Regions from separate parts of the Arthrobacter sp. EM1 genome, predicted to be linked through region 3. Evidence: riboswitches for the same ligand, from Rfam matches in the RefSeq annotation. Region 3 holds a riboswitch; each other region holds the start of a gene.
What was found. Region 3 has a riboswitch for cyclic di-AMP ahead of QI450_RS05740 (hypothetical protein). Riboswitches for the same ligand answer to the same signal wherever they lie in the genome.
Positions count from the first base shown of each region.

Region 1: another riboswitch for cyclic di-AMP. It lies ahead of QI450_RS06315 (hypothetical protein); the one in region 3 lies ahead of QI450_RS05740 (hypothetical protein).
Region 2: another riboswitch for cyclic di-AMP. It lies ahead of QI450_RS01730 (NlpC/P60 family protein); the one in region 3 lies ahead of QI450_RS05740 (hypothetical protein).

Region 1 is NZ_CP124836.1:1,384,803-1,388,052, forward strand. It holds gene QI450_RS06305 (copper-translocating P-type ATPase) at 1-460, opposite strand, end outside; gene QI450_RS06310 (heavy-metal-associated domain-containing protein) at 536-853, opposite strand; cyclic di-AMP (ydaO/yuaA leader) riboswitch at 1,220-1,412, shown strand; gene QI450_RS06315 (hypothetical protein) at 1,416-1,832, shown strand; gene QI450_RS06320 (OsmC family protein) at 2,413-2,904, opposite strand; gene trxA (thioredoxin) at 2,974-3,250, opposite strand, start outside.
Region 2 is NZ_CP124836.1:363,109-366,358, reverse strand. It holds gene QI450_RS01740 (NTP transferase domain-containing protein) at 1-34, opposite strand, end outside; gene QI450_RS01735 (HNH endonuclease) at 106-606, opposite strand; gene QI450_RS01730 (NlpC/P60 family protein) at 827-1,603, opposite strand; cyclic di-AMP (ydaO/yuaA leader) riboswitch at 1,861-2,019, opposite strand; gene QI450_RS01725 (M23 family metallopeptidase) at 2,167-2,988, opposite strand; cyclic di-AMP (ydaO/yuaA leader) riboswitch at 2,993-3,231, opposite strand.
Region 3 is NZ_CP124836.1:1,279,939-1,283,188, reverse strand. It holds gene QI450_RS05745 (heavy metal translocating P-type ATPase) at 1-278, shown strand, start outside; gene QI450_RS18085 (hypothetical protein) at 427-618, opposite strand; gene QI450_RS05740 (hypothetical protein) at 615-1,187, opposite strand; cyclic di-AMP (ydaO/yuaA leader) riboswitch at 1,191-1,383, opposite strand; gene QI450_RS05735 (heavy metal-associated domain-containing protein) at 1,750-2,067, shown strand; gene QI450_RS05730 (copper-translocating P-type ATPase) at 2,142-3,250, shown strand, end outside.

The sequences.
Region 1 (3,250 bases), 100 kb from region 3:
ACCAGAAGTCCAGGTCGAACCCGCCGATCCCGAGGCTGGTGATCCAGGAGGCGATGAATGCGACGCTGATCGCCATGGCGATCAGCAGCATCATGGCCGGTTTTCGGCTCTTCAGTTCTTCCAGGCCACCTTTGAGGAAGGGCTGCCCGCCGTAGAAGAAGATCACGGTGCCCAGCGCCGGCGGGATCCAGGCCGAGCCCGGGAAAACCGGGGGTGTATAGCCGAGCAGCCCGCCGAACATGGGGCTGAAGAACACGACAGGCACGGACATGGCCAGCGTCAGCCAGAACCTGTTTTTGAACATCGCGACGCTGTGTCCGGCGTGTTGGCCCTGGGTGTGCACCATGTGCTCATCATCCATGCCGTGGGCATCAGGTGCATGCGCGACGGCGGAACCGCTGGGGGGAGCGCTTGGCTCGTCCTGCCGGGCGGAAGGTCCGTTGTGGTGGTCGTGGTCCATTTGGTGCGCTCCTCAGGAATTATCTCTGGTGGCGGCCGGGGCCGACGGCTTGTCTGTATCGGAGAACGGGCTGGACTACTCGCCGGCGGTAAGGCTGTAGCCGGCGCCGGTCACTGCGTTGCGAACCGCGGAGACGTCCGCCGCTCCGGCCACGGTGAGGCGGGACACTCCTCCGACGACGAGCTCCACGGTCGCCGACTCGACCCCGGCCACGGCACTGACTGCCTGTTCTACCGTTTGAACGCAGTGTCCGCAGGTAAGTCCTTCGACCAGGTATTCGAAGCCCTCAACCGGGGTCTGTGTCTGCGTCCGGGCGCCGGGTGAGCAGCAGCTGCAGCCGGACGATTCCGGAGCGGCAAGGGGAAGTTCGGTCCGGTTGTTAGTTCCGCACATGTCAGTTCGTTCCTTCACAAAGAGCCGTAACGAGGATGCTGGGGTTGAACGGCTGTAACGGCCGGCAATTCCTCGGGCCTGGACAAACCACTTCACTGACAACAGGTCAAATATACCCCCAAGGGGTATATTTTACAAAGTGCCCGGGATGCCTCTGACGGACTCAGGAACGGGGGGAGCCTCCCGCACGCGGCACCTGCCGGGTCCCGCCGCCCTGCGCTGTCGCCATAGGGGCGCCCGCTCACCGCGGATCATGGCGGGGCCGCCCGTCGAACCCATGCGGCAGCATTCGTTACCTGAATGTGACATCCCCTTAGTATTACCGTACCGTCGAATTCGTGCCGGTTTTCTCCGAGAAAGGGACTCCCTGGCCGATTGCCTAACTCTGCCGCTGCCCGGGATCCGTTCGCAGAAATCGTCCGGCAGAGACGAGGAAACCACATGTTGGCCTGTTCTCAGGCCTTGGGGTGAAGCCGCGCCCCTGCACTTATGCAGGTCGCGGCCGGGTGTCTCCCATCCGAATCCGACACCTCACCCCGCAGGCATGGGGAGAGGCTACTTCATGTCCGCACGCAAAAATCCGGGCCGCCACCGCGCTGTGACCGCCAAGACCAGCACCCTTGCGACAATCTCCAGGACCGCTACCGGCAACGCCGGCGGGGTGGGCCGCCAGGCCACCGTCATCGCCGCCGCGTCGGGACTTGTTCTGACCAGCGGGATCGCCGCCCAGGCTGCCGACGCCCCGGCGCAGCGGGACTCGGCCCCTGTCTCGAACCTTGAGGTGTCCACCCGGACACCCGCTGCGCTGAGTGCTGACGCCAGTGTCCGGATTGCCTTTGAACGGGGTGCTCATCGTGGCGGCCATGCCGGCGATCCGGAAAGCTGTGCCGCGAGCAGGGAGCCAAGGGACAACGTGGCGCCCATGCCGATGCCGCCGAGAATCTGCCCGCAGACCAGGATGGAGACCACTTTGCGTTGAGGCAGGACGCCGCCGGCGGGGCCGGCCAGAGATGCGGCGGGCCGTGGTCCTGCAGACCTGGGAATTGTTGGCATCCTGACAGTCTCTTGCATACCCCTTGGGGTATGCAAGAGATCTTCGGGGTGCTTGGCAAACGATACCCCTGGGGGTATTATTGCTTGTGTAACCAACCTACCTGAGGAGTAACAATGTGCAGTCCCGTCCGTTGCAGCAACTGTGGAAAGACCACCTGGGCCGGCTGCGGCGAGCACGTCGATTCGGTAATGGCTGACGTTCCGGAGGAGCGGCGCTGCACCTGCTCCTGACCCGCCGGGTCAGAACCTGCCCTGCAATACGTCCCTGCAATACGTTCCCTGCAGCACAGGGGACGTATTGCAGGGGGCTTCACGGGGTCTGCTGTCAGCGTCTTGGTCCCGTCGGCGGCCTCCACTTCCCGGGGGCTGTGCCGGGCCGATCGATTGCGGGGTGGCGATTGTTCCGTCGGCGCCCCACGGGCTGCTGTTTATGGCGCCGCCGCCGTGCATGGCGCGGATGACGCCCGGATCCCAAGCCGTGGCTTGCTGGAACCCTTGCTGGAACCTCAGGAGTTCGCGTTTGGCCATCCGGAGTCGCCGGCGAAGGCGACCGAGATCTCAGGGACTGATGTCAGTGAGTTGTGTACGGTGCAGTGGGAGGCGACGGCGAGCAGGGCCTCGCGGCGTTCGGCGGGCACGCCGTCGGGGATAGTGAGGTGCACATTGATCCGCGCAACGCGGGCGGGTCGTGAGCCCATCTCGAAATCCGCCTCCACGGCCAAGCCCTCGGTGGGCAGGTCATGCCGTTGCAGGTAGCGGCGGGCATAGAACGCGACGCAGCCGGCGAGGCTCGCGATGAACAGCTCCGTCGGCGTGGGGCCGGTATCCTCCCCGCCGTTGCCGACTGGCTGGTCGGTCCGGATGATGTGGCCACGGATATTGATATCGAAGCGGTCACCGCCCAGGTGCGCGACCCGGACCGGCTGGCTCCCCCCGGGTGCAGGGCCTCCGGTGGCTATTGCGCTGCCTGCGGCTGTAATGACTGGTTCACTGCTCAATGTGTTTCTCAATCCGCTGGTGGGGCATGCCCGGGAAGCCCTGGGCCGGAGCTGGGGTCGGGTAACTTCCTAGGAGGCCGGGGCGGCTGCCACTTTAGCCCGGATCTCTTCCATGTCCAGTTCCTTGATGCCCTTGATGAGCTGTTCCAGCCCGGCCGCGTTCATCGCCCCCGGCTGGGAGAAGACCAGGATCCCGTCCCGGAAGGCCATCAGGGTGGGGATGGAGCTGATGCGGGCGGCAGCGGAGAGGCCGGGTTCGGCCTCCGTGTCCACCTTCGCGAAAACAACGTCCGCGTGGTTCTCGGAAGCTTTGCTGAACGTGGGGGCGAACATCCGGCAGGGCCCG
Region 2 (3,250 bases), 920 kb from region 3:
GGCCCCCGGCGAGAATAACAGCATCGAATTCCACCGGCCCAGCCTAGCGCCCTCCAGGCCCGCCACCGAAGCCCACGACCGGGTCCGAGCCAACGCCGGCCGGATTCAGGCAGCGGATTCCGGCAGCAGGAAAGGGTCCCAGGCCGGTGTTGGTTTCTCCAGCTCTTTGATTTGCCAGATGGTGCCCCTCGGTGGTGCCGGGCTGAACCCGAGCTTCCAACCCATCTCCGCCGGGGTGTGGTCCCCTTTGGCGTTGTTGCACCGCAGGCAGGCAGCAACCAGGTTCTCCCAGGAATCCGCGCCGCCCCTTGATTTGGGCTGGACATGGTCGATGGTGTGCGCGGCTTTGCCGCAGTAGGCGCACCGGTGTCCGTCCCGGCGGAGCACACCGCGGCGGCTCACCGCCGTAGTGGTGTTGTACCGGGGCCTGATATACCGGTTCAGCAGTATCACTGACGGCCGGCCCAGCACATCCTGCGGCCCAACCACAGGTTCGCCGCCTTCCGCCACAACACTGGCCTTCCCGGTCAGCACAAGGACAAGCGCCCGGCGGAAGGTCACCACCGCCAGCGGCTCATATCCAGCATTAAGAACGAGAGTGCGCATCCGCATACCTCTTCACGGCCGCACCCGCCAGGGGCACGAGGGCCGGCTGCCCTGTGCATGGTCGGGCTATGGATCGACAAAACAAGAGTAAACACGGACATGGCAATTCGCCGAATCTTTTTTGCTCTCCCCTGCCCGTGTCGGCCGAAGTTCACGGATCGGCAACACAAAGGACCCCCGCCGTTTGGCGGGGGTCCTTTGTGTTGCTAAAGCTGCTGTCTTAGCCGCCGACGCGGATGAAGACCGGGCCGGAGCCGACGTTGACCGTCTGCAGGGAGGTGGTTCCACCGTTCCAGCCGCCGTGAACGGCCATGCCGTTGCCGACGTAGACGGCGATGTGGGCCATGCCGGCGCCACCGTTCTGGTAGTAGGCAAGATCGCCCGGCTGTGCCTCGGCGGCGCTCACCGTGCGGCCGAGGGACAGGTAACCTGCCGGCCAGCCGTGGTAGTTGATGCCTGCGGCAGCGAGCGCGTTCGTGGCCAGTGCGGTGCAGTCCTGGCTTACACCGAGCTGGGCATAAGCTGCAGCGGCGATCGTTGCGCCCATGCCGCTGGCGACGGCCGGCGCCTTGGAAACGGCTGCTACCGCGGTGCCGGTGGCGGCAGTTGCGGCAGCAGCGACCTGGGTACCGGCCGCTTTGGCAGCAGGCGTTTCCTGGACCTTCACAACGGGCTTCGGGGCCTCAACAACCGGAGCCGGGGTGGTGGTGACGGCCGGCTTCTCGAAGGAGATCGCGATAGTGGAAGCAGCCGAGATGGCAGCCGGGGTGCTCGACTGGACGTCGAGTGTGGAAGCGGAGGCGGATTCGCGCTGAACGTTGGCCTCAGCAGCGTTGGCTGCGATACCGCTGGTCAGGACGAGGCCGGAAGCAGCAGCGATGACTGCGGCCTGGCGACCCATGCCGCCGGCGTTGCCGCCGACAGCCTTGGCAATGACGGCCAGCGAGTTGGTCTTGGTGACCTCGGCGCGATGCCGTGCGTTTGCACGAGTAGTCATTAAGTTCTCTCTTTCGTGTTCCTGGTCCGCGCTTTTAGGCGCGGGCTGAGGACGCTCCGGCATCTTGGGGGTACGCCGGATCGCCCCGAAAATGGGTTACTTAGCGAAGGGTGTACTGCGAAGACGCGCCAAAAGCGGCAACCGTGTGGCCTGCGGTCCGGGCACCGGCAAGGCCGGCGCGATCATTGGATTCCAGCGGGCTCGAAAGAGCAGCGCAAGCGCGGTGAAGCGCGGAATTTTGGCGTGTATGCACGAAAGTAGCCTCTCCCAATGCCTGCGAGGTGAGCTGTCGGATTCGGATGGGAGTCACCCGGCCGCGCTGCTTCCTGGGAAGCTTTGCGACTTAACCCCAAGGCCTTCTTGCGAAGACCAAAATTGGTTCCCCCGCCCCTGCCAGACGATGTCATGCGAACGGACCTTGAGCGGTGGCAGAGCTAGGCAATCCACTCAAGAGCGCCAACTTCGAAAAAGTTGGCGTAGCTCAAACTTTACAGCAGTTGGACCCTAATGTCACATTCGGATCACGGCGTGTCCCCAGAATGCGAGAGTGTTCCCTCAACTTTTCAGAGCCATCCGGTCGGGTCGACGACTTCGCCGTTGACCATAACCTCGAAGTGGAGGTGGCAGCCGGTGGAGGCGCCGGTGGTACCGCTAAGAGCCACAACATCCCCGCGGGAGACCTGCTGGCCCACCTTCACGCTGGCGGAGGACAGGTGGTTGTAGGTGGTCTCCAGGCCGTTGCCGTGGTCGATCACCACGCGGTTACCACCGCCGTAGGGGTGCCAGCCGGTGAATGTCACGGTGCCGCTCGCGGCAGCGTGGACGACGGTGCCGCACTGCGCCGAGTAGTCCTGCCCGCGGTGGAACTCGCCCGAGCCTCCGGTGATGGGGCTGACGCGGTAGCCAAACGGCGACGCCGTGACCATCTGGTCCAGCGGCGCCCCAAGGCTGCCTGCGGAGGCCGCCCGGGTGATCGAGCCGGCGGACTGTGCACTGAGTAACTGCTTGAGCTTTCCGTCCGGATCGCCCTTGGTGGTTACGGCAGTGCGGCTGAAGTCGATCTTGGCCTCTGCTGCTGTCACATCCGGCTGCACGACTGCCGGGCTGGCTGCCGCGCCGGAGCCGGCGTCAGTGGCCAGAACAGGGCCAGTCGCGGGAACTGTGACGGTGAGGGCCAAGCCCGCAGCGGCCAGTGCAATACCCGCCTTTTGCCCTACACCGCTTGCGGCGGCAAAATCCGTTACTTGGCGGAAGGGGCTGCGGCGATCCCTGCGCGCGTCACGGTGCGCGTCGCGCGGACGCTCTGCCGTGATGGCAGCGGCGGGACGCGGCTCCGAGGCAGGGCCGCTCGCACGACGGCGGCCCTTGGCGGTCTGGGTGGTCAACAACGGTTCCTCTCTGGAGAGCCTGCGGAGTTAGCTGTCGGATTCGGGTCAGAGAGATCAACGACCCGGTCCGCCGTGGCAAGCAATCACGCACAGGGGCATCCGATGGATTCCGTGTTTGTGGGTACTTGCCGCTGACGGTCTTCACCCCAAGGCCGCTAAACAGCCAAAAGTGGTTCCCCCGCCCCTGCCAGGAGATGATTCTGCGACTGTTCCGCTGGCAGGGCTCGGCTTCGGATCAGATAACGCTTTGGTATCGGTA
Region 3 (3,250 bases):
ACGACCTTGGCCAGGTGGCCCAGGCAATTGAGCTGTCCCGCAGGACGCTGGCCACCATCAAGACCAACCTGTTCTGGGCGTTCTTCTACAACGCCATCGGGATCCCGGTTGCCGCATTGGGGTTGCTGAATCCGATGATCGCCGGCGCCGCGATGGCTGCCAGTTCGGTCCTGGTCGTCAGTAACTCGCTGCGCCTTCGCCGCTTCGCCGGGACGACGGTTCAGGATTCCTCCCCACACCATCGGGCTGCGCTGCCGGTTCTCGCCCGGCAGGCCTGACCAACCGGCACCGGATGTCAGAACCCGACACCTCGTTGATAGGCGGTAGCGCCCGTTCCGGGCTGCTGGCATTCAGGGGGAACTCGCCAAGGGCCGGCGATCCGCTGCCACCAAAGGCAGCAATTCACCGGCCCTTGACGGGTGTGCGCTAGGCGCCCGCGCGGACGAACGTGACGGGACCGGTGGCGGTCAGCCACGACAGCGGATGCACAACGGTTTGGTTCTTGCTGTTCATGCCGAAGCTAAGAACCTGGCCGTTACCGACGTACATGCCGATGTGGCCCGGCTTGATGACCACGTCGCCCGGCTGCGCGTCAGCGACTGCCTTTCCGTAGCTCATGGACTGCATCGGGCCAGGTCCCCGACAGGGATACCCGCAGCCCCCAGGGCCTTTTCTACCAGGGCTGTGCAGTCCTGGACCAGGCTAAGTTGGACGTAAGCGGCGGAAACCATCGCGGCGTTGACCCCTCCTGCCGCCGGAGCGGAAAGAGGTGCGGTCGCGGCCTGGGGCTGGACAGTGATGGTGGCCTGCCCCGGAGCCTGGGCGGCTTCGGCGGCAGGAGCCGGCGCTTGGACAGCAGGCTTGGGCGCCTCAATGACCGGGGCGGAGGCGGTGGTGACGGCGGGGCCTTCAAAGGAAATCCGGACGCTGGAGTCCGCGCTGAGCTGAGCCGGCGCCTGGTTGGACACCTCAAGGTTCGAGACAGGGGCCGAGTCCCGCTGCGCCGGGGCGTCGGCAGCCTGGGCGGCGATCCCGCTGGTCAGAACAAGTCCCGACGCGGCGGCGATGACGGCGGCCTGCCGGCCCACCCCGCCGGCGTTGCCGGTAGCGGTCCTGGAGATTGTCGCAAGGGTGCTGGTCTTGGCGGTCACAGCGCGGTGGCGGCCCGGATTTTTGCGTGCGGACATGAAGTAGCCTCTCCCCATGCCTGCGGGGTGAGGTGTCGGATTCGGATGGGAGACACCCGGCCGCGACCTGCATAAGTGCAGGGGCGCGGCTTCACCCCAAGGCCTGAGAACAGGCCAACATGTGGTTTCCTCGTCTCTGCCGGACGATTTCTGCGAACGGATCCCGGGCAGCGGCAGAGTTAGGCAATCGGCCAGGGAGTCCCTTTCTCGGAGAAAACCGGCACGAATTCGACGGTACGGTAATACTAAGGGGATGTCACATTCAGGTAACGAATGCTGCCGCATGGGTTCGACGGGCGGCCCCGCCATGATCCGCGGTGAGCGGGCGCCCCTATGGCGACAGCGCAGGGCGGCGGGACCCGGCAGGTGCCGCGTGCGGGAGGCTCCCCCCGTTCCTGAGTCCGTCAGAGGCATCCCGGGCACTTTGTAAAATATACCCCTTGGGGGTATATTTGACCTGTTGTCAGTGAAGTGGTTTGTCCAGGCCCGAGGAATTGCCGGCCGTTACAGCCGTTCAACCCCAGCATCCTCGTTACGGCTCTTTGCAAAGGAACGAACTGACATGTGCGGAACTAACAACCGGACCGAACTTCCCCTTGCCGCTCCGGAACCGTCCGGCTGCAGCTGCTGCTCACCCGGCGCCCGGACGCAGACACAGACCCCGGCTGAGGGCTTCGAATACCTGGTCGAAGGACTTACCTGCGGACACTGCGTTCAAACGGTAGAACAGGCAGTCAGTGCCGTGGCCGGGGTCGAGTCGGCGATCGTGGAGCTCGTCGTCGGAGGAGAGTCCCGCCTCACCGTGGCCGGTGCGGCGGACGTCTCCGCGGTTCGCAACGCAGTGACCGGCGCCGGCTACAGCCTTACCGCCGGCGAGTAGTCCAGCCGTTCTCCGATACAGACAAGCCGTCGGCCCTGGCCGCCACCAGAGATAATTCCTGAGGAGCGCACCAAATGGACCACGACCACCACAACGGACCTTCCGCCCGGCAGGACGAGCCAGGCGCTCCCCGCAGCGGGGCGGCCGTGGCGCATGCACCTGATGCCCACGCCGTCCATTCCCAAGGCATGGATGATGAGCACATGGTGCACACCCAGGGCCAACACGCCGGACACAGCGTCGCGATGTTCAAGAACAGGTTCTGGCTGACGCTGGCCATGTCCGTGCCTGTCGTGTTCTTCAGCCCCATGTTCGGCGGGCTGCTGGGCTATACACCCCCGGTTTTCCTGGGCTCGGCCTGGATCCCGCCGGCGCTGGGCACCGTGATCTTCTTCTACGGCGGGCAGCCCTTCCTCAAAGGTGGCCTGGAGGAACTGAAGAGCCGAAAACCGGCCATGATGCTGCTGATCGCCATGGCGATCAGCGTCGCATTCATCGCCTCCTGGATCACCAGCCTCGGGATCGGCGGGTTCGACCTGGACTTCTGGTGGGAGCTGGCCCTGTTGGTGGCGATCATGCTGCTGGGGCACTGGATCGAGATGCGCGCCCTCGGCTCCGCACGGGGTGCCCTGGACGCTCTTGCGGCTCTGTTGCCCGACGAGGCAGACAGGATTACCGCTGAGGGCACCGAAACCATCAAAGTCAGCGAGCTTGCGGCGGGGGACACCGTCCTGGTCCGCTCCGGAGCCCGAATGCCGGCCGACGGCACCATTGTTGACGGCCAGGCAGAGTTCGACGAATCGATGATCACCGGGGAATCCAGGACCGTCCTCCGCTCATCCGGGGATAAGGTCATCGCCGGAACCATCGCCACAGACAACACCGTCCGCGTGCAGGTCACCGCTGTCGGGGACGACACCGCCCTGGCCGGAATCCAGCGCCTCGTCGCCGAGGCGCAGGCCTCCTCCTCCAAAGCCCAGGCCCTCGCCGACCGGGCCGCCGGTTTCCTGTTCTACTTCGCCGCCGGCGCCGGGGTCCTCACGTTCATCGTCTGGTCACTGCTGGGCAGCGTCCCCGACGCCGTGACCCGCACCGTCACCGTCCTCGTAATCGCCTGCCCCCATGCCCTTGGCCTGGCCATCCCCTTGGTCATCGCCATCTCCACCGAGCAGGCGGCACGGGC